One region of the Microbacterium rhizophilum genome, then DNA from elsewhere that is predicted to be linked to it. Evidence: predicted binding sites of a transcription regulator. Region 1 holds the regulator's gene; each other region holds the start of a gene.
The links. The regulator LexA, encoded in region 1, represses DNA repair genes until DNA is damaged. The targets are predictions, from matches to a motif close to TCGAACANNTGTTCGA.
Positions count from the first base shown of each region.

Region 1 (6,994 bases):
TCTCGACCGCCGCGAGGAAGCGTCCGCCGTGCCGCGCCCACGTCACCACGGGCTGGGCGAACGGACCGTGCGCCTCGAGCGTCCACTCCTGGGCGGCGAACGAGTGCACGAAGTAGAACCGCTCGTCCTCCAGGCCGCGGAACAGGCGCGAGCCCTCCCCCGCCTCGACCGTGTTCCAGCCCATGTGGGGCACGACAGGCGCCTTGAGCTCGTCCACGACGCCGGGCCACTCGCCGAGGCCCTCGGTCTCGACACCGCGCTCGACGCCGCGCTCGAACATGACCTGCATGCCGACGCAGATGCCCAGCACGGGGCGGCCGCCGGCGAGGCGGCGCTCGATCATCTCGGGGCCGCGCACCGCGCGCAGCTGGTCCATGACGGCCTGGAACGCGCCCACGCCAGGCACCAGCAGACCGTCGGCCTCGCGGATGAGCCCCGGGTCGCGCGTCAGGTGCACGTCGCCGCCGGCGGCATCCAGCGCCTTGACGGCGGAGTGGATGTTGCCGGAGCCGTAGTCCAGGACCGCGACGACCGGGCGGCGCCCGGCGTCCCGGCTCTCGTCGGCGGCTGCGCTCACAGCGCGCCCTTGGTCGACGGCACGCCCTCCACCAGCGGGTCGAGTGCCTTGGCCTGCCGGAACGCGCGCGCGAACGCCTTGTACTCCGCCTCGGCGATGTGGTGCGGGTCGCGGCCCGACAGCACCCGGACGTGCACGGTGAGGCCCGCGTTGAACGCGAGGGCCTCGAACGTGTGGCGCACGAGCGATCCGGTGAAGTGGCCGCCGATCAGGTGCTGCTCGAAGCCCGCGGGCTCGCCCTCGTGCACGAGGTACGGGCGCCCGGAGATGTCCACGACGGCCTGCGCGAGCGCTTCGTCGAGGGGCACGAGCGCGTCGCCGTAGCGCGAGATGCCGGCCTTGTCGCCGAGCGCCTCGCGGATCGCGTGCCCGAGGACGATCGCGACGTCCTCCACCGTGTGGTGCGCGTCGATGTGCGTGTCGCCCGTGGCCGTCACGGTCAGGTCGGTGAGCGAGTGCTTCGCGAACGCCGTGAGCATGTGGTCGAAGAACGGCACGCTCGTCGAGATCGAGCTCCTGCCGGTGCCGTCGAGGTTCAGCTCCAGCTCCACGCTCGACTCGCTGGTGGAGCGGGTGCGGCGCGCGATTCGGGCAGTCGTCATGCCTTCGATCCTAGTCGGGGCACGGCACCGCGCTCCGGGGCCGGCCTCAGCGACCCCCGAGATCGGAGAGCGCCTCGAGGAACGCGGTGGTCTCCTCCTCGGTGCCCGCGGTCACGCGCAGGTGACCGGGGATGCCGATGTCGCGGATGAGCACGCCACGGTCGTAGAGCGCCTGCCACGTGGCGGCCGGGTCCTGGACGCCGCCGAACAGGATGAAGTTCGTCCACGACTCGTGCGCCTGGTAGCCGAGCGCTTCGAGCGTGGCGCCCATCCGGTCGCGCTGCGCGACGATCTCGTCGACCATGCCCAGCATCGTGTCGGCGTGACGCAGCGCGGCGGTCGCGGCGGCCTGGGTCAGCGCACTGAGGTGGTACGGCAGCCGGACGAGCCGGAGTGCGTCGATCAGGACCGGATCGGCCACCAGGTAGCCGACGCGCGCGCCCGCGAACGCGAACGCCTTGCTCATGGTGCGCGAGACGGCCAGCCGCGGCCGGCCTCCGAGCAGCGTGATGGCGGACGGCGAGTCGCGCGGCGCGAACTCCTGGTAGGCCTCGTCCACGATCACGATGCCGTCGGCGGCGTCGTAGACGGCCTCGACGACGTCGAGCGAGAGGGGGGTGCCCGTGGGGTTGTTCGGCGCGCACAGGAAGACCACGTCGGGTCGCGCGTCGGCGACCTGGCGGGCGGCGTCCTCGGGGCTGATCCGGTAGTCGTGACCGCGCGTGCCGGCGAGCCACTCGGAGCCGACGCCGCGCGTGAGCAACCGGTACATCGAGTAGGTCGGCTCGAACCCGAACGCCGTGCGCCCGGGACCGCCGAAGGCCTGCAGCAGGTGCTGCAGCACCTCATTGGAGCCGTTGCCGGCCCAGATCTGGGACGGGTCGACGCCGTGGCCGAGGTACTGCGCGAAGCCCTCGCGCAGCTCGAGGAACTCGCGATCGGGGTAGCGGTTCACGTCCCGCAGCGCCTGCGCGACCGCGTCGGCGATGTCGTCCGCGACCTCCGGAGGCACCGGATGCGTGTTCTCGTTGACGTTGAGCGCCACGGGAAGCGGCGCCTGGGGCGCTCCGTAGGGCTTCTGGCCGCGCAGGTCGTCGCGGATCGGCAAGTCGTCGAGAGAGACCGTCACCCTTCCATGCTAGGGCCGCGGGACGGCGGCCCCGCCGGGTCAGCCGGCGGAGTACTCGGCCGGGATCGCGAGGCGCTCGCCCGCGGCGACCGCCGAGGACGGCAGCTGGTTCAGCGCGATGATCGCGTCGACCACGTCGCGGGGGTCGGCGGCGGGGGCCACCTCCTCGGCGATGGACCACAGCGACTCGCCGGGCATCACCGTGACGGAGTCGAAGGTGCCCGCAGGCGCGCCGGCGTCGCGCGACGCGAGCGCTCCGCCTCCGCTCACGATCGCGAGCGCGAGACCGGCGGCGACGGGGGCGGCTGCGATCGCCGCGAGCACGCGGCGCCCGCGGCGCGTCAGCCGCAGGCGCGTCGCCGTGCGAGCGCCGCTCACCCGCGTGCGGGCCGGGACCTCGTATGCGGTGATGCTGACCGTGCTCATCGGATGCTCCTTCTTCGTTCGGAGAGGCTTCGCACCCGGCACCTCGGCCGGGAGGGCCGGATGCGAAGCTCTGTTCCGAATCTATCTTCGAATCTTCGAATGTGTCAACGCCTTCTTCGAAATCCGGTCCGACCCGATCCGCGACACGCTCGAACGGATCTTCCGAATCCCGGGCCGGTTCGGATACGGTTTCGATGACAGAGACACCCCACCACGGGCCACCGACATTCACCGTCGGAGGAGAAGGAGCCGGTCAGATGAGCGCCGCCACGACGCCCGCCGAACTCGACGAGAAGCGTCGTACGCGTCGGCGCAAGAGCCTGAGCGACAAGCAGCTGGCGATCCTGGAGGTCATCCAGCGCTCCATCCAGTCCAAGGGCTACCCGCCCACCATGCGCGAGATCGGCGACGCGGTGGGGCTCAAGTCGCTCTCGAGCGTCACGCATCAGCTCGGCCAGCTCGAGCTCAGCGGCTACCTGCGGCGCGACCCCGGCAAGACGCGCGCGATGGAGGTGCTGATCGACCTGCCCGGCCAGTCCGGCGAGAACCTCGATGCGGGCGTGCCGAGCGTCGGCGACGCCGCGATGGTGCCGCTCGTGGGCCGCATCGCCGCGGGCGTGCCGATCACGGCCGACCAGCAGGTCGAGGAGATCTTCCCCCTCCCGCGGCAGCTCGTCGGCAAGGGCGAGCTGTTCATGCTCAAGGTCAGCGGCGAGTCGATGATCGACGCCGCGATCTGCGACGGCGACTGGGTCGTCGTGCGCGTGCAGAACACGGCGGAGAACGGCGACATCGTCGCGGCCATGCTCGACGGCGAGGCCACCGTGAAGGTGTTCCGCCAGCGCGACGGGCACACGTGGCTGCTGCCCCGCAACTCCGCCTTCGAGCCGATCCTCGGCGACGAGGCCGTGGTGCTGGGCAAGATCGTCGCGGTGATGCGCGCGGTCTGACCCGCGTCCGAGCCTCCCGATAGCGTGGGGGCATGTCCACGCTTCCCTACGGTTCCTGGCCGTCGCCGCTGCAGGCGTCCGACATCGCGGGCGGGTCCCCGCGCCTCGACGGCGCGCGGTTCGTCGGCCCGCGGGGCGAGATCTGGTGGAGCGAGAGCGTCCCCGCCGAGAGGGGGCGCACCGCGATCCTGCGCCAGGCCGACGGCGAGCCGGATGTGCTGCTGCCGGCGCCGTGGAGCGCGCGCTCCCGCGTGCACGAGTACGGCGGCGGCGCGTGGACCGCGACGGACGACGGCGAGCTGCTGTTCGTCGAGGGATCGGATCAGCGCGTCCACCGGATGACCGCGGACGGCGAGCCCGTCCCGCTCACTCCCGCCGGTCTCGGCATGTCGTTCGGCGACCTCACCTTCGCCGAGGGACGCCTGTGGGCCGTGCGCGAGACGCTGCGCGCCGACCGCATCCCCGCACGCGACATCGTCGTGATCCCGCTGGACGGCTCGGCCGCGGACGACGCCTCCGCGATCCTGAGCGTGGCGGTCGGATCCGGCTTCCTCGCCTATCCCGCCCCTCGGGGCGACCGCCTGGCGTGGATCGCGTGGGACCACCCGGACATGCCGTGGGATGCCGCCGAGCTGCGCGTCGGCCGGATCGGGCCCGACGGCACGGTCACGGATCACGTGCGGATCGCCGGCGGGCGCACCGCCACCGGGCCGGTCGCGGCGCTGCAGCCCGAGTGGACGGGCGACGACGAGCTGATGTTCAGCGCCGATCCCGCGGGCGAAGGCCCGGGCGGGGGCCGCTGGAACCTGCATCGGGTGCGCCTCGACGCCGCGGGGGCGTCGGAGCCGCTGGCCGCCGCGGATGCCGACACGGGAGGACCGCTGTGGAACCTCGGGGCCCGCTGGTACGCGCCCCTCGCCGACGGCCGCGTCGTCGCGGTGCGCACGCACGGCACCGACGAGCTGGTGGTGCTCGATCCGGCCGGGGGCACGGTCGAGGTCCTCGAGACGCCGCTGTCGGGCGGCATCCTGATCCGCGACGTGCGCGGCTCGCGCGTGCTGCTCACGGGGGCGGGCGCCCGGGTGCCCGGCGGGCTGTGGCTGCTGGACGTCGACGTGCACACGCTGACGGCCGTCCGCGGCGGTGTGCCCGCGCTGGATGCGGCGTGGCTGCCGAGCTCGCGCGCGCTCACGTTCGACGGTCCGGACGGAGAGGTGCACGCGTTCGCGTACCCGCCCACCAACCCGGACGTCACGGCGCCGGACGGCGAGCTGCCACCGTACCTGGTGCTCGTGCACGGCGGTCCGACGGCGCACGCTTCGGGCGAGCTGTCGCTCGCCGTGGCGTACTTCACGAGCCGCGGCATCGGCGTGCTGGACGTCAACTACGGCGGATCGACCGGGTACGGCCGCGCCTATCGCGAGCGGCTGCGGGGCCGCTGGGGCATCGCCGACGTGGCGGACACCGCCGCGGCCGCCCGCGGCATCGCCGCCGCCGGCCTGGCGGATCCCGCGCGCATCGCGATCAAGGGCGGATCCGCGGGCGGCTGGACCGTGCTGTGCGCCGTCGCGGACACGGACGCGTTCGCCGCAGGCATCAGCCGCTACGGCGTCGCGGATCTCCGCAGGCTCGCGGAGGACACGCACGACTTCGAGGCGCGCTACCTCGACGGCCTCGTGGGGCCGCTCCCCCAGGCGGAGCCGCTGTACGTGAGCCGGTCGCCGCTGTCGCGCCCCGAGACCCTGCGGACGCCCCTGCTGATCCTGCAGGGCTCCGAGGATCCGGTCGTTCTGCCCTCGCAGTCCGAGGCGCTGCGTGACGCGCTCGCGGCCAACCACGTCGCGCACGCGTACGTGCTGTTCGACGGCGAGTCGCACGGCTTCCGCCGGGCGGAGACGCTCGTGCGCGCCTTCGAGTCGGAGCTGGCCTTCCTCGGCCGCATCCTCGGCTTCGACACCCCCGGCGTCCCGCCCATCGAGCTCGACTGATCCGGGGGGATCGGCCCGGTCCGGCACGGCGATCTGACGGCGGGAGACCGGCGGGCGCGCGGTGCCGGCCTCGGCCGTGATCCGCTGCGCTTCGCACGGGATCGGATGCGCGACGATCCAGAGATCGCCTCCGGGTACCTCGGATGCCGCCCGGAGGTCGTGCGATTCTGCGAGTGGGCGGGCGGCCTCCCCTGGTGACCGGGCGCCCCGAGAGCCGGTCGGAGCATCCGGGCGCCCGCATGCAGGACGGATGTGACGCGAGTGCACTCGCGGGACGGATGAGCCTGCGCCCGGGCCGGTGGGCCTGTGCGCGGCCTCAGCAGCCCGCGGGCCGGTCCCCGGCGATCAGGCGGGCCGCCTCGAGGACCGTCACGCCGAGCGCGTCGGGATAGGCGCCATCGGCGAGGATCGCGCGGATGCCGGCGCGCTCGGCGCCCGCGACGTCCGCGACGGGGTTGTCGCCGACCATCCAGACGTCCGGCCCCGCCTCGGTGACGCGCAGCGCGTGCTCGAAGATCAGGCTGTGGGGCTTGTCCGCGCCGACCTCGGCGCTCGTGATCACGCGGTCGACGAGCGGATCCAGCCCGAGCGCCGCCACGAGACCCGCGAGCTCGGGCGGATGGTTGCTGAGCACGACGTTGCGATAGCCCGCCGCTCGCGTGGTCTCGAGCGCCTCGGCCGCGCCGTCGACCAGCGTCCAGGCATCCGGCCGGTAGTACTCGAGCGCGACGAACTCGGCCGCGTGCGCGGCGACCGTGTCGTCCAGTCCCGCCCGCGCGTATGCCGCCTGCAGCACGAGCCGCAGCCGGCCCCACCACTCGGTCGCGGGCATCGCGCCCCACGGCTCGTCCGGCGTGTGCCACGGGAAGCCCGCGGCGAGGTGCGGTCGCAGGTCCTCCGGCGGCAGGGGCACGGCGCCGCTGCGCACGAGCGCCTCGACCATGGCCCCGGCCCAGAGCCCCGCGCGGTGTGCGAGCGTCCCGTCGAAGTCCCACAGCACGACGCGCGCGGACCCCGGCTCGCTCATCGGTCGAGCCGCACGCCGAATGCCTGCACGCCGGGGTGCGAGTCGAGGCGCGTCAGGCCGATGCGGTCGTAGAACGCCACCGCGCCGGCATTGCGCGCGGACGCGACGAGGTGCAGACCCGGCACGCCGCGACGGCGCAGCTCGTCCAGCAGCGTGAGGATGAGGCGGCGTCCCAGCCCGCGTCCCTGCGCCTCGGGCAGCAGGTCGATGTGCAGGTGCGCCGGGTAGCCCTGCCCCGCGTAGGGCTCGTGCCCCGCGCGGCGGCCGTACGCGTAGATCAGCGTTCCGTCCTGGC
Region 1 covers NZ_JBCNUN010000010.1:27,367-34,360, forward strand. Annotated here, with positions in the region: gene hisH (imidazole glycerol phosphate synthase subunit HisH) at 1-577, opposite strand, end outside; gene hisB (imidazoleglycerol-phosphate dehydratase HisB) at 574-1,179, opposite strand; gene AAD528_RS14750 (histidinol-phosphate transaminase) at 1,226-2,308, opposite strand; gene AAD528_RS14755 (LysM peptidoglycan-binding domain-containing protein) at 2,348-2,734, opposite strand; gene lexA (transcriptional repressor LexA) at 2,992-3,684, shown strand; gene AAD528_RS14765 (prolyl oligopeptidase family serine peptidase) at 3,717-5,672, shown strand; gene AAD528_RS14770 (HAD family hydrolase) at 5,989-6,699, opposite strand; gene AAD528_RS14775 (GNAT family N-acetyltransferase) at 6,696-6,994, opposite strand, start outside.

Region 2 (6,994 bases), on a different contig from region 1:
GTGAACAGCGGGTGCAGGATGGGCCCGCCTCGCGAGACCTCGGCATGCACGTCGGGCGATCGCTGCGCCAGCTTGCGCAGCAGATGCTGCCATTCGAACTCGATCTGGCCCGATGTGACGGGGATCTCGACCGGTCCGGCCGCGGCCGTGTCGATGCGTGTCTCGTCGAAGCGGTAGCCGCGGCGCGTGGCGTCTTCGGCGATGGTGGCGAGGTACGCGCCGATCGCCTGGGCGGGGTGCTCCTGTGCGCGGAAGCGCTCGAGCTGCGGATGCCTCGTGTAGCCGCGCGTGCGTCCGAGCAGCACCGCCTGCGCGAGCAGCGCCTCGCGCCACGCGGCGGTGAGACCCTGCCGATCGAGCAGCGACGGATGCAGGGACCACAGCCTCATGCGATCGACCCTATGGCGATGCCTGCGACTGGGGATAAATCACGCGACGGGTCGCGCTTGCGCCCTACCTTGGGGGCATGCTGTCGCGTCGTGCCCCCGCCGGTCTTGTCGCCCTGCTCGCGCTGGGGCTGGCCGGATGCGCCGCCACGCCGGCACCGGATCCGTCGCAGTCGCCTTCGCCGAGTGCGACCGGGTTCGCGAGTGAAGAGGAGGCGTTTGCGGCGGCTGAGGATCGATATCGGGCGTACAACGCAGCAGTGAACGCCTACTACTCAGGGGACAGTTCCGCGGAGCCGTTGGATTTCCTCACTGGAGGTGTTCGGGAAACCGACGCGGAGATTCGTCGACAAGCGGAAGCCGCCGGTTTGCGGTTCGAGGGCGAAACGACACTAAAGAGCATTGACCGCGGTGGCGTCACGATCACCGCCGGACTCGCAGACGTCCTGCTCAATGTCTGCGTGGACGACACGGACCTGCGGCTTATCAACGCGGATGGCAAGGACGTCACGCTTCCTGATGCACCCAAGCTGTATCTGCTGGGCATCACAATGTCCGGACGCCAGCCAGACACCATGAAGGTTGCCGAGAGCAAGCTATTGAGCGAGTCATGCTGAAGACGATCGTGGCGATCGCGGCGGCGCTCACGATCGTGCCGATATCCGCAACCGGCGCAGGTTCGTATTGCACAGCGTTCCAAATCCGCACCGGAACTTGCAGCGCAACCGCCCCGGCTGCGACCAACACCGGCGCCGGAGTCGACATCGGCGCAACGGTCGACCTCGGCAATGACAATCAAGCCACACCGGACTCTGGCCACACCCCAATCGGCTCCTACGCCCCACCCACCGGCCCAGCCCCGTACGTCCCTCCCCCGGACGAGTCCGACGCCCCGATCGTCTGCCTCGACGACACGAACACCGTCGTCGGCACGGAGTGCGCGATCGACGTCCCCGAGCCGGAGGAGACCGACCCCGAGCCCGAGGAGCCCGTCGCCCCGCCCGAGGTGGTGACGATCACCGACCTCGCGAGCTTCGTGCCGACGCCGCCGTCGGTCGCGACCGAGCCCGACGGCGTCGGTGCGAAGAACATGCCGCTCAACAGCATCTCCCGCTCGAGCGCGCAGACGATCGGCGGCGAGCTGTTCGGGTTCCCGGTCGCGGTCACTTTCACCCCGGCCGGCTTCCGGCAGGACTGGGGAGACGGCGCCGTCACCGAGTCCGGCCACGGCGGAGCGGCCTGGCAGACCCTCGGCCAGGCCGAGTTCAGCCCGACCGACACCAGCCACGCCTACGCCGAGAAGGGCACCTACACGCTGACCGTCACGGCGCTCTACACGGCCGTCGTCGACTTCGGCGAGTGGGGAACCCGCACCGTCGAGGGCGTGATCTCCGCGCCGGCGGCGGCCCGCGACATCCGGATCGTCGAGGTCCACACCGCGCTCGTCCAGCAGGACTGCATCGAGGACCCCTCCGGCGCCGGCTGCTCCTAGGCCCCGTGTCTCGCGATCAGGCGGTCGAACGCGGCATCCAGATCCGGATCCACCTTCTGGCGCGACTCGTCGGCGAGGTACCAGGCGACGATCTCACGGGCGCCCTCCGCGAACGGCGTGGTCGCGACCCATCCGGGCACGAGCTGCTTGATCCGCGTGTTGTCGAAGATCACGGAGTGCGCCTTGTCGCCGACGAGGCCCGGCCCCATCGCCGGGATCTCCCGCGCGATCGCCTCCGACGCGATGTGCACGATCTCGGGCTCGCGGCCGAGCGCCCGGCCGAGCTGCCGAGCGATCTCGTCCCACGTCAGGCTCTCGTCGCTCGTGATGTGCACGGCCTGGCCGATCGCGTGCGGGTTGCCGAACAGGCCGACGAACGCGCGCGCGAAGTCGCGGGAGTGCGTGAGCGTCCACCAGCTCGTCCCGTCGCCGTGCACCACGATCGGCCGGCCGTCCAGGATGCGCTGCAGCGCCGTCCACGCGCCCTCGATCGGGATCAGCGACTCGCCGTAGGTGTGGCTCGGGCGCACGATCGTGACCGGGAAGCCGCTCTCGCGATATGCCGCGACCAGCAGGTCCTCGCTCGCGATCTTGTCGCGCGAGTACTGCCAGAACGGGTTGCGCAGCGGCGTCGACTCGACGATCGGCAGCTGCGCGATCGGCTTCTGGTACGCCGACGCGCTCGAGATGTAGAGGTACTGCCCCACGCGCCCGTCGAAGATCCGGATGTCGTCGGCCACCTGCTGCGGCGAGAAGCTGCGGAAGTTCGCCACGACGTCGAAGGTCTCGTCGCCGATCGCGCTCGCGATGGATTCCGGATCGCCCGCGTCACCGATGATTCCCCGCACGCCGTCGGGCAGCGGGCGGTTGCCGCGGTTGAGCAGCGTCACCTCGTGCCCTCGCTCCACCGCCCGAGCGGTGACGTGAGAGCTGATGTTGCCGGTGCCGCCGATGATCAGGATGCGCATGCGCGCCACGCTATCGCGGCTTCCGAGGGTGCGGCTCACTCGAATCTCTCTTCGAAACTCGTTCCACCGAGCTCTTTCCAATGTCGTATCTACGTACTATACTGAGATCATGGACCACACACCCGACTTCGAAGATCCGCTCGACGCGGTCAGTCGAGTCGGGCTCGCCGGGTGGGAGCTGCGCGACCAGCTCGCCAGGATCGGCGGCCTCTCCGACGCGGACGTGCTCGACTTCGCCCGCGAGGTCGAGGCGAGCGGCCGCATCATCGATGCGCTGCGCGTGCGCGCCGCGGGAGAGATCGCGAAGCGCTCCCAGCGCCTCGGGGACGAGAACCTCGCCGCTCGGCACGGCTGTCGGAACGGCGCCGAGCTGGTGGAACGGCTGACGCAGGCGCCGACCGCCGAGGTGTGGCGACGCGTCCGGCTCGATGCCCGGACGTCGCCTCGCGAGTCGCTCACCGGCGAGACCATGCCTCCCCTCCTCCCCGCGCTGGCCGCGGCGGTCGACGCCGGCGGCATCGGCACCGACGCGGCAGGCCTGATCTCGGGCATGCTCCAGAGCGTGGAGCACCGCTCCGACCCCGAGGTGGCCGCCCTGGCGGAGGAGTCGCTCGTCGACCTGGCCACGGGATCCGGCACGGGTGCGCTGCCGGCGACGTTCGCCGAGCTAAAGGTGCACGTCCAGACCTGGAGCATGCTGCTGGATCAAGACGGCACACCGCCCGACCCCGAGCGCGCAGCCGCGCGGCGAGGCATCACGATCGGCCCACTGAGAGACGGCCTGCACCGCATCCACGGGGCCGGAACGCCCGAGCTCGCCGCGCAGCTGCAGCGCCTGAACGACGCCCACGGGAACCCCGCCGTCCGCTTCGGCACCGAACCGGGGCTCAAGGATCCGGATGAGCCCTGGACGGGAGACGACGTCATCCCCGACCTGCGCACCGCCGCGCAGAAGCGGCACGACGTGCTCCTGATCGCGCTCGAGGCCGCCGCGCGCAGCGAGGAGACGCCGTCCCTCGGCGGCGCCGCGCCGACGTTACTGGTGCACGTCGCGCTCGAGGACCTCGTCTCACCGACCGGGGTCGCCACGATCGACGGCATCGATACGCCCGCGCCCGCGGCGCTCGCCCACCGCATCGCATGCACGGGAGCCGTGCAGAAGGTCGTGTTCGACCGCGCCGGCAGGATCGTCCGGCTCGGCACGAAGGAGCGTCTGTTCAACCACCACCAGCGCCGGGCGATCACCGCCCGCGACGGCGGCTGCGTGATCCCGGGGTGCACGATCCCGGCCGCGTGGTGCGAGGTGCACCACGTCGAGGACCATGCCAAGGGCGGACCGACGCATACCGACAACGGAGTGCTCCTGTGCTGGTGGCACCACCACACGATCGACACTGCGGGCTGGGCGATCCGGATGAACCGCGGCGTGCCCGAGATCAAGGCCCCACCGTGGATCGATCCCCGCGGCATCTACCGCGCGGCGCCCTCGGCACTCACCCGGCGCCGAGCCCGCGGTCGAGCGCGCCCCGCGCTGCGGGTCGGATCGAACGACGCCCTGCCCGTCTGACAGCTGCCCCGGATCGGCGGCGGGTCAGCGTGCGCCGGCGCCCTCCAGGACCGCGGCGCGCTCGGGGTGCTCGGCGAACCAGTCGGCGACGTACCAGCAGACGGGCAGCACGGTGCGGTCGCCCGCGGCCTCGATGTCGGCGACGGCGCGGTCGGTGACGACGGCGGCGTACCCGTGGCCGCGGTGGACCGGGTTCGTGAACGCGCGCGTGAGCGCGACCGTCCGGCCGTTGTCGCGGTAGTCGAGCACGCTCACCAGCTCGTCGCCACGGCGCAGCTCGTAGCGCGAGGCGGTCTTGTCATTCGTGAAGCTCAACTCGGTCACGCAGAGAGATTACGTCCGTCCACAGCCCACAGGATCGCTCCGCGCTGGCGATTCGCTGTGGACGACCGGATCCGGGCCCGGGCCGAAACCTAGCGTCGGCATCATGGCGAACCTCCGGATCCCTCCCGCCCTCGTCCTGGTCGCGATCGTCTTCCTCGCGGGCTGCAGCGACGCAGCCGCGCGGCACACGGCACCGACGGAGCGCCCGCCGGCGGGACACGCGACGCCGACGGGGGATGCCGAGCCGACGATCCCGCCGGACGCGGTCGTCGTCGCGTCCGAGACCGACGCCGCACGCGACGCCTATGCCGCGTGGATCGGCGCGCAGGACGACTTCCTCACGGCCCAGTACACCGCGACCTCGCTGCGCACGCTCGCGGATCGCAGCAGCGACGAGGTGTACACCGCGCTGCAGTGGAGGCTGTCCGGCTTCACGGCGGACGGCATCGTGCAGCGCGGCCGCCATGAGATCCCCCGGTTCCGCACGCTCGATCCCAAGGATGTCGAGGTCCCCGCCGACTACGCGATGGCGATCACGCCCGCGACGGCCGACGTGGCCGCCCGCGCGTGCCTCGACGCCTCCGCCGTGGAGTACGTCGACCTCGAGGGCGCCGTCCTCGGTCGCCCGACCGCCCTCCAGGAGATCGACCTGCTGTTCACCGCCGACGGCCCGGGCGGCGCTCTGGTCGTCGCCTATGCCGGATCCGCCGGCGGAGAGGCGTGCGGATGACGCATCACCGCTCCCCGCGCGACAGCTTCGACGGCCACCAGATCGCGCGGCCGACGTCCGTCGCGAGGGCCGGCACGAGCAGCGAGCGCACCACGAACGTGTCCAGCAGAACGCCGAAGGCCACGATGAACGCGATCTGCACGAGGAACAGCACCGGGATCACCGACAGCGCGGTGAACGTCGCCGCGAGCACGAGCCCCGCCGACGTGATGATGCCGCCTGTGAGACGCAGCCCGCGCAGGATCCCCTCCCGCGTGCCGTGCGCGAGCGACTCCTCGCGCACGCGGGACATCAGGAAGATGTTGTAGTCGATGCCCAGCGCGACGAGGAAGACGAAGCCGTACAGCGGCACGGCCGGATCCGCTCCGGGGACGTCCAGCACGTGCTCGAACACGAGCGCCGCGACGCCCATCGCGGTGCCGAAGGACAGCACGGTCGTCAGCGTCAGCAGGATCGGCGCGAGCACCGACCGCAGCAGGAGCATCAGGATCACCAGGATCACGCCGAGCACGATCGGCACGATCAGCGTCCGGTCGCGGATCGACGCCTCGTTCGTATCGAGGTCCGTCGCGGTGGATCCTCCGACGAGCACGCCGGGCGCCGCGTCGGCGAAGGAGGCGCGCAGGTCCCGGATGGTCTGCTCGGCGGCGAGCGAATCCGCGGCGTCCGACAGCGTCGCCTGCAGCAGCACGGCGCCGTCCGAGACCACGGGCTCGGGCGCGGGTGTGCCGGGCGGGCCGAAGGCGCCGACTCCGTCCTCCGTGACGGGTGCGGTCATGCCGCTGCGGTCGACGATCGCGGCCACGTCCGCCACGCCATCGTGCGCGAGCAGGACGTCCACGGCATCCTGCAGGCGGTCTTCGGGCGCGATCACCGAGGCGGGGCTGCCCGATCCGGCCGGGAAGTGCTCTCCGAGCACCCGCTGGCCGTCGCGCGCCTCGGACGATCCGAGCACGAGCTCCGACTGCGGCACACCCGACGCCTGCAGCTGCGTCAATCCGATGCAGCCGAGCGCCAGCACCGCGGCCGTGACGATCCAGATCGTCCGCGGCCTCCGGGCGATCCCGCGGGACAGGCGCGCCCATGGCCCGCCGGCGGCGCCCGCCTCGGGCACGTCCGGGTCGAAGCGCGGCCGGCGCGGCCAGAACGCGGTGCGGCCGAGCGCGAGCAGCACCGACGGCAGCAGCGTCAGGGCCGAGAGGATGGCGAACGCGATGCCGATCGCCGCGACGGGTCCGAGGGCGCTGTTCGAGCGCAGATCGCTCAGCAGCAGGCACAGCAGTCCCGCGATCACGGTGCCGCCCGAAGCGACGATCGGCTCGACCGACCCCCGCAGCGCGCGCACGGTCGCGGTCCACCGGTGCGGCGTGCGCACGAGCTCGTCCCGGTAGCGCGCGACGTACAGCAGCGCGTAGTCGGTGGCCGCGCCGATCACGAGGATGAACAGGATGCCCTGCGTCTGCCCGCTGAGCAGCAGCACGCCGGCCTTGGCGAGCCACCACACGGTCAGCAGCGCCACGCACAGCG
Region 2 covers NZ_JBCNUN010000003.1:153,270-160,263, reverse strand. Annotated here, with positions in the region: gene AAD528_RS07365 (pyrimidine dimer DNA glycosylase/endonuclease V) at 1-389, opposite strand, end outside; gene AAD528_RS07360 (hypothetical protein) at 467-1,003, shown strand; gene AAD528_RS07355 (hypothetical protein) at 997-1,878, shown strand; gene AAD528_RS07350 (SDR family oxidoreductase) at 1,875-2,846, opposite strand; gene AAD528_RS07345 (HNH endonuclease signature motif containing protein) at 2,956-4,413, shown strand; gene AAD528_RS07340 (GNAT family N-acetyltransferase) at 4,438-4,737, opposite strand; gene AAD528_RS07335 (hypothetical protein) at 4,841-5,467, shown strand; gene AAD528_RS07330 (MMPL family transporter) at 5,472-6,994, opposite strand, start outside.
Region 2: a site for LexA is predicted at 2,886-2,901, ahead of AAD528_RS07345 (HNH endonuclease signature motif containing protein). Genes of this name have one in related genera too.

Region 3 (6,994 bases), on a different contig from region 1:
CTGCCGCGCACGACCGGCGAGGCGCTCGACATCGCGCGCGGCCACGACAGCCGGCTGGAAGGCCGCGTGTGGCTGGAGCACGACGAGGACCGGCCGCTTCGGCACTCGATCGAGCCGCGTTCGGAGAGCTTCGCCGATCCCGCGTTCGCCGCGCTGCTGCGCGAGCGCGACGTGTCGCTGACCGTGGCCGACACGGCGGACAACTTCCCGATGTTCGACGAGGTGACCTCTCGCGATCACGTGTACGTGCGGCTGCACGGCTCGCAGGAGCTGTACATGAGCGGCTACACGAGCGACGAGCTCGACGACTGGGCGCGCCGGATCCGGGCCTGGGCGGACGGATCCGGATCGCCCGACGGGCGCCCGCGCGACGTGTACGTGTACTTCGACAACGACGGCCGGGGGCGGGCGCCGCACGACGCCGTCGCGCTCGAGGAGCGGCTGGGCGCCTGAACGCGGCGCCCGGCGCGCGCGGTTACGGTGGATCCGTGCCCGATTCCCCCCTGCTCGACCGCTACATCATCGCGACCGACGGCGCCTGCCAGGGCAACCCCGGTCCGACGGGGTGGGCCTGGGTCGGCGAGGACGGCCAGTGGGCCGCCGGCGCGATCCCGCAGGGCACCAACAACATCGGGGAGCTCACGGCGCTGCTGCGCGGCATCCGCGACAACGCGCACGTGCGGCACCTCACCGTGCAGGCCGACTCGATGTACGCGATCAACACGTACCGGTCGTGGATGGACGGCCACAAGCGCCGCGGATGGAAGACCTCCGCGAAGCTGCCCGTGAAGAACGTCGACATCCTCGAGGCGCTGATCGCCGCGCGCGACGCCCGCCGCGCCGCGGGCCTGCCCGACGTGGTGCTCGAGCACGTGAAGGGGCACGCCGGCCACCGCCTCAACAGCTGGGCGGACGAGCGCGCCGTGCGCGCGGCGCGCCACGCGGCGAAGGGCCTCGAGGGCTCATGGGAGTCGCGCGCCGGTCACCCCGCGGTGGATGTGGCCTCCGCGCCGCCCGCGAGCGCGCAGGACCGGGTGCGCCGCAAGTGACCGGATCGCGCGTTGGCCGCATCGCGGGCGCCGTGCTGAGCGCCGCCGCGCTCGTCGCGCTCGCGGGATGCTCCAGCAGCGCCGGCTCGTGCGTCGCACCGGCGCTGAGCGTCTCGCCGACGACGGTCCATGCCGGTGACGCGCTGGCGATCACCGTCGCGAACGCGTTCGGCGAGTGCTCCGACACCGGTCCGTACGCCCGGCGGCCGGTGGCCGAGCAGGTGGAGATCGTCCTGTCCGCCTCGGACGGCACCGAGACGGTCCTCGTGCAGGATCGCCCGGATGACGATGCCGCGCTGAGTGCGGAGGTCGTCGTACCGGCAGGGACCTCGACGGGCGCCGCGACGGTGACGATGACCGCACCAGAGGGCGCACAGCCCGTCACGCTCACGGTGCTGTCGAACTGAGCGGGCCTGAGACCCGCGCCCGGTTACCGAGCGGCGGTGACGGTCCGAAGCGACCCGTATAGCCGAGTTCTCCACACCCCACCGACCTTCGAACAAATGTCCAAGGCTGGTGGGATGATGGACGCATGCCGAAGTTCTCGGATTCCGAAGGCCCGGCCTGGGATTTCGCCCCGGGCGAGCGGGCCCGGACGCGCGCGGGGATCGAGCGGCTGAAGCGGATCCGGTCGGAGCGTGCGGCGCTGGACGCCGAGGAGGCGCGGGTGCTCGCCGAGGTGACCGGGATCGCGGTGGACCAGATCGGGCGGATGCCGTCCCACAGCGACTGCGCATTCCCCCTGCGGTCGATGGCCGCCGAGCTCGCGCTGGCGCTGAAGGAATCCCCGCGAGCGATGCATGGCCGGATGGACGACGCCTACGACCTCATCGAACGATTCCCCGCCACCGCCGCGGCCCTGACAAGCGGGGCGATCACGCGGCGGCACGCCCGCGAGATCGTCGCGGCCGGCACCCGCATCGGCGACGACACGGCCCGCGCCGGATACGAGGCCGACGTCGTCCCGATCGCCCAGACCACGACGCCGTTCAGGACGAAGCAGCAGGCCGTGCTGCTCGCCGAGCGGCACGACCCCGAGCCGGTCCAGGATCGCCACGAACGCGCCTGCGCCCACCGCGGCTCGTACGTTGTGGAGTTCCCCGACGCCATGGCCGAACTGCGGATCCTGATGCCCGCCGTCCGCGCGTACGCGATCCAGGACCGCCTGACCGCAATGGGGCACGTCGTCAAACGCGATCGCCGCTCCCTGCAGCGTGCCCTGGACGGCACCGCACCGGAGCCGCGGTCCCCGGAGGCGATCAAGGCTGCCGACGACCGGCACGTCGGGCAGTTGCGCGCCGACCTCGCCGCCGACCTGCTGCTGACCGGCACCCCCGCCGGGCACGACCTCGATCAGCACATCACCGCCACCGTCGAGATCACCATCCCCGTCACCACCCTCACCGGCCTGGACGACGGCGCCGCTCTCCTCGCCGGCTACGGACCGATCGACCCCGACACCGCCCGCCGTCTCGCCGGCCATGCGGCCGGGTGGGAACGGCTGTTCCTGAATCCGGACACCGGATCCCTGCTCACGGTCGACCACCACAGCCCGACGGCCGCGCAGCGCCGGTACCTGCACGCCCGCGACAGGACCTGCCGCGTCCCCGGCTGCACCACCAAGGCGAAGCACTGCGACATCGACCACACCATCCCCTACTCCGCGGGCGGCGTCACCAACGTGCACAATCTGGGATGCCTGTGCGAAAGCCACCACATGACGAAGCACCACGCCCCCTGGGGCTTCACCAATCTCGGCCACGGCAGGATCAGGATCTCCAGCCCCTGCGGCTACGAGTACACCGAGGGCCCGCCCCTGATCTTCCCGAACCTCGGCCCGCCCGCCCCGTTCTGAGACGCGCACCCAAGCGACCTGCCGCAGCGGAATGAGCCACCGCACGCCGCGGTTGCATCTGTCATGACCGCGCCCCGCACCGCCACCGTCGTGGTGATCGGCGCGGGGCAGGCGGGGCTGTCCGCGGCGTTCCACCTGCACCGCAGCGGCTTCGCGAGCGCGCTCGCGTCGCCCGACGCGCGGCACACATACGTCGTGCTGGACGCGAACCCCGCTCCCGGCGGGGCGTGGCAGCACCGGTGGCCGTCGCTGCACGTCGACAAGCTCAACCGGATCTTCGACCTGCCGGGATTCGCCCAGCCGGAGATGGATCCGGACGAGCCCAGCCGAGACGCCGTGCCGCGGTACTTCGCGGCGTTCGAGGACCGCTACGACCTGCCGATCCTGCGTCCCGTGCGCGTGGAGTCGGTCGACTTCGCCGACGACGACGAGGACGGCGACCTCGTGGTGCGCACCGATCGCGGCGCCTGGACGACCCGCGCGATCGTCAACGCGACCGGCACGTGGAGCAACCCCGTGCTGCCGCAGTACCCGGGGCAGGAGACCTTCCGCGGCCGGCAGCTGCACACGCGCGACTACGGACTGCTCGAGGACTTCGCGGGCCTGCGCGTCGGGATCGTGGGCGGCGGGATCTCCGCAGTGCAGCTGCTCGAGGAGATCTCGCGCACGGCCGCGACGTTCTGGTACACGCGCCGGGAGCCGGTGTTCAACGAGGGCGAGTTCGACACCGAGAGCGGCCGCGCCACGATCGAGAAGGTCACCGCCGACGTCGAGGCGGGCCGCCCGACCGGCAGCGTGGTCGGGTACACGGGCCTCGGCTGGACGCCGTACGCGCGCGCCGCGCGCGACCGCGGGGTGCTGGTGCGCCGTCCGATGTTCACCCGGATCGAGCCGGACGGCGTCCGCGAGGCCGACGGATCGTTCACACGGCTGGACGTCATCCTGTGGGCGACGGGCTTCAAGGCGGATCTCCGCCACCTCGACCCGCTGTACCTGCGCAATGAGCTCGGCGGCATCACGATGCGCGGCACGCAGGTGCGCGGCGAGCCCCGCGTGCACCTGATCGGCTTCGGGCCCTCGCAGTCCACGGTCGGGGCGAACAGGGCGGGCCGGGCGGCGGTGGCCGAGCTCGTCCGCTATCTTGACGAGACCTCCGCGGCCGATATCGCGGTCTGAGCGACAGGAGACCGACGTGCCCGCACCCTTCCCCCCGGTGAGCGACGAGGATCTCGCCGACCTGCGGTCCCGGCTGCGCCGCACGCGCTGGGCCGACGACTGGCCCGCGAGCGGATGGGACGCCGGCACGGATCCGGATGTCCTGCGCCGACTCGTGGACCGCTGGGCCGACGGATTCGACTGGCGCGCGGCGGAACGCGAGATCGCCGACCTCCCGTGGGGCGTCGAGGACCTCGACGGCACACCGCTCGCGTATCTCCGGTTCGAGGCGTCCGCGCCGCGCGGGCTCCCGGTGATCCTGACGAACGGCTGGCCGAGCAGCGCGCTCGAGCTCGTGCCGCTCGCCCGGCTGCTCGCCGAGGCGGGTCACACCGCGATCGTGCCGGCGCTGCCGGGCTTCCCGTTCTCGCCGCAGCGTCCGCGCCACGACGAGCAGACGCACGACCTGTGGCACGCGCTCATGACGCGCCTCGGCTTCGCGCGCTATGCCGCGCACGGCGGTGATCTCGGCGCCGGGATCACCTCACGGCTCGCGCAGGATCATCCGGAGTCCGTCGCCGGCATCCATCTGCTCGCAGTCGCGCCGCCGCTCGAGCTGGACGAGACGACGCTGTCCGACGCGGAGCGCTCGCACGTCGCGCGCGTGCAGGACTGGCTGGCGCGGGAGGGCGCGTACCAGCACCAGCAGCAGACCCGCCCGCTCACGCTCGCGCCCGCGCTGTCCGACTCCCCCGTCGGCCTGCTGGCGTGGATCCTCGAGAAGCACCGCGCGTGGAGCGACAGCGGCGGCGACGTGTTCTCGCGCTTCGACGAGGACTACCTGCTGACCCTCGCGTCGCTCTACTGGTTCACGAACACGATCGGCACGTCGTTCCGGCCGTACTGGGAGTTCGCGGCGGGGTTCACGACGCGCGTGCGCCGCGTCGAGGTGCCGACCGCGCTCGCGGTCTTCCCGCACGATCTCGCGCAGCCGCCGCGCGAGTGGGCCGAGCGCGCCTACGCCGTCACGCGTTACACGACCATGCCGCGCGGCGGTCACTTCGCCCCGCACGAGGAGCCGGAGCTGTTGGCCGACGACCTCCGCGCGTTCCTGGCCACGCTCGACTGAGGGTCAGGTCGCGGGCGGCCGCCATCCCTCGTCCTCCCGGATCGCCCGCGCGATCCGGCCGGTGATCTCGCGCAGCTGCCGGGTCTGCGGCTTCGTGAGGCGATCGAGCACCAGGCGCCGGACCGTCTCCACGTGCCCGGGCGCGGCCTCGGCGGCCTTCTGGCTCCCGCGGTCCGTGAGGATCGCCAGGGTGAAGCGCCCGTCGGCCGGATCGGGCATGCGCTCCACCCAGCCCTTCGCCTCCAGCCGCGTGGCGGCACGGGACAGGCGCGACAGCGAGCTGTTCGCATATCCGGCCAGGACGCTCATCCGCAGCGTGCGCTCGGGCGCCGTGTCGAGCGCGTACAGGACCCCGTACTCGAAGTGCGTCAGCTGCGCGTCGCGCTGCAGCTGGGCGTCGAGCGCCGCCGGCAGCCATTCGAGGAGGGTGGCCAGCGCGGCCCAGGTCTCGAGGTCTTCGCCCGTCAGCGGGGCCGGATCGCGGGATTCGGTCATGGCACCACGCTACCGCGCAGATCCGGGCCGTCGAGTTGATCGGGAAAGTCATCGCGCCTACGATTCAGTTGACTAGGAAAGTGAAAGGACGGCCGAGATGGATCTGGGACTGACGGGCAGGAGGGCCTTCGTGAGCGGTTCGACGCGGGGAATCGGGTACGCGATCGCCGCCGCGCTGGTCCGCGAGGGCGTCGCGGTGGTCCTGAACGGGCGCGACGCGGACAGCGTCGGCGCAGCGGTCGAGGCGCTGCGGGCGGCCCAGCCCGACGCGGATGTCGCCGGAATCGCGGCGGACTTCGCGGATCCGGATCAGGTCGGCCGGCTGCTCGAGGAACTGGGCGACGTCGACATCCTCGTCAACAGCGTGGGCCTGTTCGAGGTGGCCGACTTCGCCGCCATCGCGGACGCCCAGTGGCAGCGCTACTTCGATGTCAACGTGATGAGCGGCGTCCGCCTCTCCCGGCACCTGCTCGGCCCCATGCTCGCGGCGGGATGGGGCCGGATCGTCTTCATCGCGAGCGAGTCGGGCGTCAACGTGCCGGGCGACATGGTGCACTACGGCGCGACGAAGGCCGCCATGCTCGCACTCGGCAACGGGCTGGCGAAGCTCACCCGCGGCACCGAGGTGACCGTCAACACGATCCTCGGCGGGCCGACCTATTCGGACGGCGTCGCCGACGCGATCGACCGGATCGCGCGCGCGCAGGGCATGCCGGCCGACGACCTCAAGGCGGCCATCGCGGCCGGGAACGGGACGTCGCTGGTGCAGCGGTTCCTCGATCCGGCGGAGATCGCCGACCTCGCGGTCTACCTCGCCAGCCCGCGCTCGTCCGCGACGAACGGCGCGGCGCTGCGCGCCGACGGCGGCGTCCTGACCGGCATCCTCTGAGGGCGCCCCGCGGTCACTCGCTCTCGTAGCGGGCGAGGAACTCCTCGGCCGGCAGCGCGCGGAAGTCGGCCAGGCGCGCGCGGAGCGCGTCGTGATCCCAGTCCCACCACGCCAGGCGCACGAGGCGGTCGGCGACGTCCTCGGGCTGGCGCATCCGGACGACGCGCGCGGGCACGCCCGCGACGATCGCGTACGCCGGCACGTCCTTCGTGACGATGGCACCCGAGGCGACGACGGCGCCGTCGCCGACGGTCACCTCCGGCTTCACCTGCGCGCCGTGGCCGATCCAGGTGTCGTGCCCGATGACCGTGCGGCGCGACCGGCGCTTCGCGAACCAAGCCGCGTCGTCGGGCTCATCCGGCCAGTACTTCTCGGAGCGGTACAGGAGATGATGCAGGCTCGCCTTGTCGAGCGGATGGTCG
Region 3 covers NZ_JBCNUN010000001.1:737,501-744,494, forward strand. Annotated here, with positions in the region: gene AAD528_RS03660 (DUF72 domain-containing protein) at 1-453, shown strand, start outside; gene AAD528_RS03665 (ribonuclease H family protein) at 489-1,049, shown strand; gene AAD528_RS03670 (hypothetical protein) at 1,046-1,456, shown strand; gene AAD528_RS03675 (HNH endonuclease signature motif containing protein) at 1,582-2,904, shown strand; gene AAD528_RS03680 (NAD(P)-binding domain-containing protein) at 2,968-4,080, shown strand; gene AAD528_RS03685 (epoxide hydrolase family protein) at 4,097-5,188, shown strand; gene AAD528_RS03690 (MarR family winged helix-turn-helix transcriptional regulator) at 5,192-5,683, opposite strand; gene AAD528_RS03695 (SDR family NAD(P)-dependent oxidoreductase) at 5,814-6,572, shown strand; gene AAD528_RS03700 (LbetaH domain-containing protein) at 6,586-6,994, opposite strand, start outside.
Region 3: a site for LexA is predicted at 1,545-1,560, ahead of AAD528_RS03675 (HNH endonuclease signature motif containing protein). Genes of this name have one in related genera too.

Region 4 (6,994 bases), on a different contig from region 1:
GTGGACCGCGACGATCCCGCGCATCCGCTGCTGTGCAACGAAGGCGCGGATGCGGCGGAGTTCGTCCGCGTCTACGTCGCCGACGGCACGGCCCCGCCAGACCTCGAGACGTGGGGGCGGATGCGCCCCGGCGAGTCGCGCGAACTGTGCCTGTGCGGCTGCGATCTCGACGACACGACGGTCACGATCGCGTGGTTCCGCCCGGACGACGCGCGGGAGTGGGCGTGGTCGTTCGTGATCTGAGTCTCGAAGGAATGTCCGAGGCCGGTGGGACACTGGAGTCATGGCCAGGACGTCATTCGCGGAGCGATGGGACCTCGATCCCGCGCGTCGTGAGGTGCTGTCCACGATCATCGACGCCGTCGCGTCGGCCGACCTGATCATCGCGAACGCGGAGGCCGCGAAGGCGATGCTGCTGAAGGCCGCGCAGGACAACGGGCTGGAGATCATGGCCGAGATGGGCGCCCCCTCCGGGTGGGTGCTGCCCGTGCGGGCGATCGCCGCCGACATCGCGGCGGCCACGAACGCGTCGGATCGGACGATCCGCGGCCGCATGGACGACGCCGCCGTTCTGATCGAGCAGTTCCCCGGCACGTTCTCCGCGCTCGTGGACGGGCGCCTGTCCCGCGCGCACGCCACCGCGATCACGGACGAGGGTCTGCGACTGACGGATCCGAGCGCTCGGGGCCGCTATGAGCAGCTCGTGCTGGAGCGGTCGGCCGGTCAGTCACCGGGTCGACTGCGCGTGATCGCGAAGGCCATCGCCGAGGAGTGCGAGCCCACGACCGTCGTCGAGCGGCACGACGTCGCGTTCGCCGACCGGAGGTCCTGGGTGGAGGACCGCGAGGACGGCATGGGCCTGTTCTGCCTCCTGACCGGGACGGCTGAGGCGCACGCGATCCAGAATCGCGGGACGAGCATGGCGATCACCGTCCGACGTGCCCGCCGGGCCGATGCCGGCGCCGATGACGTCGCGGACGAGCGGACGCTCGACCAGATCCGCGCGGATGTGCTCGCGGATGTGATGCTCACCGGCATCCCGTCCGCGCACGTGGCGGACGAGTCGGGCGGCAACGCGCTGGCGGCGATCCGCGCGACGGTGCAGGTCACCATCCCGGCCACCACGCTCACGGGCATCGGGGACGACGCGGCTTTCCTCGCCGGGCACGGACCGATCGACCCCGAGACCGCTCGGCGCCTGGCCGGCGGCGCCACCCTCTGGTCGCGGTTGTTCATCGATCCCGGCACCGGATGCCTGCGGACCGTCGACTCGTACGTCCCCACGGCGGAGCAGAAGCGGTTCCTGCGCGCACGAGACGAGCACTGCCGGTTCCCCGGCTGCCGACGGTCCGTGGCGCGGTGCGACCTCGACCACACGATCGCCCACGCCGAGGGCGGCCCCACGGCCGTGTCCAATCTCGGGGCGCTGTGCCGGAGCCACCACCTGCTCAAGCACTACGGCAACTGGACCGCCGAGCACGGCCCCGACGGCACGATCACGTGGCGCAGTCCCACCGGTCGCCGGATGCAGGACATCCCCGCGCCGGTCGTGCGTTTCGTCCCGACCGACGACGTCGATCCGCCGCCCGACCCCGGCGAACCGCCCGGCTTCTAGTCGGTCTCGGTCGCGCGCCGCGGCTGTCGGCGACGGTAGAGGTGGTGCTGCCTGATCCGCCCGGGCGGACTCAGAGGTCGAGCGCCCCGTTGCCGGCGTAGTAGCGGCGGCGGGTCTGCATGTCGCGTGTGCTGTACCCGTAGGGGCGGCGGGTGCCGGGCATGTCCTCCGGCGTCACCTCGTCGACGAGGTAGGCCAGCGGCACCTCCAGGGCGATCGCGATCTGCATGAGGCTCAGCAGCGTGGGGTTTCCATGCCCGCGCTCGATGCGCTGCAGATGACGCACATCGAGGTCGGCGCAGTCCGCGAGGGTGGGACGACTCAGCCGCGCGCGGCGACGCAGCTCGGCGATCCGCTCTCCGACCTTCGCGGCGGCGGCCGAGTGCGGATCGACCAGGCGCTCCTGGGGACTCGGTTCGGTCATGCCCCTCATGGTGACGATGTTTCCGCGCGCCGGGGTGGGCACCTCTGCCCACCCGGCGGCTTAGGCTCGTCGGGTGATGCTCCTCCTGGCCGTGCTGCTGCTCGCGAACGCCGTCTTCAACGTGCTCGTCTGGCCGACCTTCTACCGTCGCGTGTCCCGCGACCCGCGCGCCCGGGACGCGGCCGGGCGGCCGACGCGGTTCCTCACCGTGCACGCCGTGCTGATCGGCATCGCCCTGCTGCTCGCCGTCGCATCGGCGATCGCGGGCGTCACCGCGCTGATCCGGGGCTGATCCCGCCCCGCGACCCCACCCCTCGGGCATCCGGATCCCGGATGTCGGATGTACGAACTAGCGTTCGAAGCGAGATCGACTTCTTCGAACATCAGTTCTATTCTTGAGGGATGGGGATGGCACTTCACGAGACGGCCTCCCGCTGGGGGGCAGCGCCGGCCGAGGCGGCCGGTCCGCGAGCGCAGACCGCCGCAGAGGTGCAGCGCCTGCGGGCCCAGATCACCCGCATGCAGCGCCGCAGCGCGCAGATCGACGCGATGCCGGTGCACGCCGCACTCGCTCCCCTGTTCCCCGAGCGCGGACTGCGCCCCGGCGCGGTCTACAGCCTCGACGCGTCCACGAGCCTGCTGCTCGCGCTGATGGCGGCTCCCTCGCGCGCCGGGTCGTGGTGCGCCGCGATCGGGATGCCCGAGCTGGCCGCCGAGGCGGCCGAGGGCTACGGCGTCGACCTCGAGCGCTTCGCCCTGGTGCCGGATCCGGGCGACCGCTGGCTCGCGGTCGCCTCGGCGGTGGCCGAGGTGTTCCCCGTGGTCGCCGTGCGCCCGCCCCGCGCGGCGCGGGAGGCCGACACCGCCCGCCTCGGCGCCAAGCTGCGCGACCGCGGCGGCGTGCTGCTCGTGCAGGGCGCATGGCCGCAGGCGGAGGCCGCGCTGCGCCTGCGCGACCCCGAATGGACGGGCCTCGGCCAGGGGCACGGGCTGCTCGCCGCGCGGGAGGTCACGATCGAGGCGGTCGGGCGTCGCTTCCCCGTGCCACGCTCGGTGCGGGTGCAGCTGCCGGGCCCGCTCGGCGCCCCGGTCGCGACCAGCACCGCGACCCGGCGGCCGGAGTGGCGCGCGGTCGGCCGGCTCGAGGCGGTGGCGGGATGAGCGTCCCTCCCACCCGGGTCATCGTCCTGTGGCTGCCCGACTGGCCGGTCGCCGCGCTGCGGCGCAGCGAGGCGCGCGCGGCGGCCCGGGCACTCGACGGCGAGGCCGTTCCCGGCCCGGATCCGGATGACGCCCCCATCGCGATCATGCGCGCGAACCGGATCGTGGCCTGCTCGGCCTCCGCCCGCCGCGAGGGCGTGCGCCGCGGCCAGCGTCGGCGCGACGCCCAGGGCGCATGCCCGCGGCTGCGGCTCGTGCCCGCCGATCCCGGGCGGGACGAGCGCGCCTTCAGCCCCGTGCTGTCGCGGCTCGAGCAGCTCACCCCCGGCGTGCAGCCGCTGCGTCCCGGGCTGTGCGCCATCCGCGCGCGCGGTCCCGCCCGGTTCTACGGCGGCGAGGAGGACGCGGCGAGCGCGCTGCTCGACGAGCTCGCGGCCTGCGGCGTCCCCGACGCCCGCGCGGGCGTGGCCGACGGCCTGTTCACGGCCGAGCAGGCGGCGCGCCTGATGAGCCCCGCATCCATCCGGGTCGTCCCGCGCGGCGCATCCGCGGCGTTCCTGTCGCCGCTCACGGTCGCGGCGCTCTCCCCCGTGGGCGGCGACGACGACCTCGTCGCGCTGCTGGCCCGCCTGGGGGTGCAGACCCTGGGTGAGTTCGCCGCGCTCGACCTCGCGGCGGTGCGCGACCGCCTGGGCGATCACGGCGCGCGCCTGCACGCGCTGGCCGGCGGATCCGACTCCCGCCCCGTGGTGCCGCGCGTGCCTCCGCCCGAGCTGGCGCGCGAGATCGAGTTCGAGCCGCCGCTCGATCTCTCGGAGCAGGTCGCGTTCGCCGTGCGCACCACGACCGAGGACGTCATCACAGGGCTCGACGAGGCCGGGCTGGTGTGCACCGAGGTGCGGATCACCCTGCTCGACGACCGCGGCGGCCGCAGCGAGCGGGTGTGGCTGCATCCGACGTGCTTCGACGCGGCCGCGCTCGTCGACCGCGTGCGCTGGCAGCTGCAGGCGACGCTCGAGGGCGAGGGGGCCTTCGGCGGCGAGAACGGCGGCGTCGCCCTCGTGCGCATCGAGCCCGAGGCGGTCGACGACACCGTGCACCACCAGCCCGCGCTGCTCGGGCAGGGCCCGGACGAGCGCCTGCACCACGCCATGTCGCGCGTGCAGGCGATGCTCGGCCACCGCGGCGTCGTCACGCCCCTGCTCGCGGGCGGCCGCTGGCTCGGCGAGCGCGAGCGGCGCGTGCCGTGGGGCGATGCCGAGCGGCCTGCCCACCCCCGCGACCTGCCGTGGCCGGGCAGCCTCCCGCAGCCCCTGCCCAGCGAGGTGTACCGCACGCCCCGGCCCGCGGCCGTCGCGGCGTCCGACGGCTCCCCCGTCGCGGTCGACGAACGCGGCGGGATGTCCGCGCCCCCGGCCGTGCTCGACGGGCGCCGGATCGCCGCGTGGGCCGGCCCGTGGCCCGTGATCGAGCGGCAGTGGGATCCGGCGAGGGCCCGCCGCGCCCACCGCTTCCAGGTGGTCGACGCGGATCAGACGGCCTGGCTGCTCGTGCTCGAGGACGACCGCTGGTGGCTCGAGGGACGCTACACGTGAACGGCGGCTGCTGATGGGCTGGCAGAATCCTCCGATCTCCTGGTCCGAGCTGGAGCGGGCGCTCAGCGGCCGCCGCCCCGACGCGCGTCCGACCGGCGCGGACGGCGGGGACAGCCCCGCGTGGAGCCGCAAGCGCGGCGCGTACCAGGCGCCGCCCATCGTGCGTCCCGAGGACGCCGTGCCCTACGCCGAGCTGCACGCGCACTCGTCGTTCTCGTTCCTCGACGGCGCCTCGTCGCCCGAGGAGCTGGTCGAGGAGGCCGAGCGCCTGGGACTGCACGGCCTGGCGCTCACCGACCACGACGGCTTCTACGGCCTGGTGCGCTTCGCCGAGGCCGCCGAGGCGACCGCCGTGAAGACCGTGTTCGGCGCCGAGCTGTCGTTCGGCCTGCCCGCCCCGCAGAACGGCGTCCCGGATCCGGCGGGCGAGCACCTGCTCGTGCTGGCCCGCGGCGAGGAGGGATACCACCGCCTCGCCGCCGCGATCACGCACGCCCAGCTGCGCGGCGCCGAGAAGGGGCGCCCGCTCTACGACCTCGACGAGCTCGCGCAGCGCGCCGATGGGCACTGGGTGATCCTCACCGGATGCCGCAAGGGCTCGGTGCGCCGGGCGCTGGCGCGGGACGACGCGGCGGATGCGCCCGCGCAGGCGGCCGCCGCCCTCGACCGGCTCGTCGACCTGTTCGGCCAGGACAGCGTGCACGTCGAGCTCACCGACCATGGCGATCCGCTCGACACGCGCCGCAACGACGTGCTCGCGGCGCTGGCGGCCGAGCGTGGGCTGCCGCTGATCGCCGCCAACAACGTGCACTACGCGACCCCCGGGAAGGCTCGACTGGCCGAGGCGGTCGCCGCCGTGCGCGCCACGCGCAGCATGGCCGATCTCGACGGCTGGCTGACCGCCCACGGCGCGGCGCACCTGCGCGACGGCGCCGAGATGACCGCCCGCTTCGCCCGCTATCCCGGCGCGGTCGCGCGCACCGTGCCGCTCGCGGATGAGCTCGCCTTCGCGCTGCGCACCATGAGACCGGCCCTGCCGAAGCAGAAGGTGCCCGAGGGGCGCACCCCGATGTCGCACCTGCGCGAGCTCGTCTGGGCCGCGGTTCCGAGGAAGTACCCGGACCTCACGCCGGAGGACCGCCGGCGCATCGCGGGCGAGCTGGACGTCATCGAGCAGAAGGACTTCCCCGGCTACTTCCTCATCGTGCACGGCATCGTCCAGGAGGCCCGCCACCGGGGCATCCTGTGCCAGGGCCGCGGCTCCGCGGCCAGCAGCGCCGTCTGCTACCTGCTGGACATCACGGCGGTCGACGCGATCGCCTACGACCTGCCGTTCGAGCGCTTCCTGTCGTCGCTGCGCGACGAGGAGCCGGACATCGACGTCGACTTCGACTCCGACCGGCGCGAGGAGATCATCCAGTGGGTGTTCGACGAGTACGGACGCGAGAACGCCGCCCAGGTCGCGAACGTCATCCAGTACCGCCCCAAGAACGCCGTGCGCGACATGGCCCGCGCGCTCGGCTACTCCCCCGGGCAGCAGGATGCGTGGTCGAAGCAGGTGGAGGGCTGGGGCGCCGGCCTCGAGACGGGCGCAGACCACGACATCCCGGATCAGGTGATCCTCTATGCGACCGAGCTGCTGAAGGCACCGCGCCACCTGGGCATCCACTCGGGCGGCATGGTGCTCACGGAGCGCCCGATCGGCGAGGTCGTGCCGATCGAGCACGCCCGCATGGAGAAGCGCACCGTGATCCAGTGGGACAAGGACGACGCCGCGTCCATGGGGCTGGTGAAGTTCGACCTGCTGGGACTCGGCATGCTGTCGGCCCTGCAGCACTGCTTCGACCTGATCCGCGACGCCACGGGCGAGGAGTGGGCGCTCGACACCCTGCCGAAGGAGGAGGCCGCGGTCTACGACATGCTGTGCCGCGCCGACTCCATCGGGGTGTTCCAGGTCGAGTCGCGCGCGCAGATGGGCCTGCTGCCCCGCCTGCAGCCCCGCGAGTTCTACGACCTCGCGATCCAGATCGCGCTGATCCGTCCCGGCCCCATCCAGGGCGGCGCCGTGCACCCGTTCGTGCGCCGCAAGATGGGCGACGAGAAGGTCACGTACGACCACCCCGACCTGGAGCCGGTGCTGCAGCGCACGCTGGGCATCCCGGTGTTCCAGGAGCAGCTCATGAAGATGGCGGTGGCCGT
Region 4 covers NZ_JBCNUN010000001.1:633,552-640,545, forward strand. Annotated here, with positions in the region: gene AAD528_RS03195 (hypothetical protein) at 1-243, shown strand, start outside; gene AAD528_RS03200 (HNH endonuclease signature motif containing protein) at 284-1,615, shown strand; gene AAD528_RS03205 (helix-turn-helix domain-containing protein) at 1,686-2,039, opposite strand; gene AAD528_RS03210 (SCO4848 family membrane protein) at 2,116-2,331, shown strand; gene imuA' (DnaE2-dependent mutagenesis accessory factor ImuA') at 2,448-3,200, shown strand; gene AAD528_RS03220 (DNA polymerase Y family protein) at 3,197-4,795, shown strand; gene AAD528_RS03225 (error-prone DNA polymerase) at 4,809-6,994, shown strand, end outside.
Region 4: a site for LexA is predicted at 2,416-2,431, ahead of imuA' (DnaE2-dependent mutagenesis accessory factor ImuA'). Genes of this name have one in related genera too.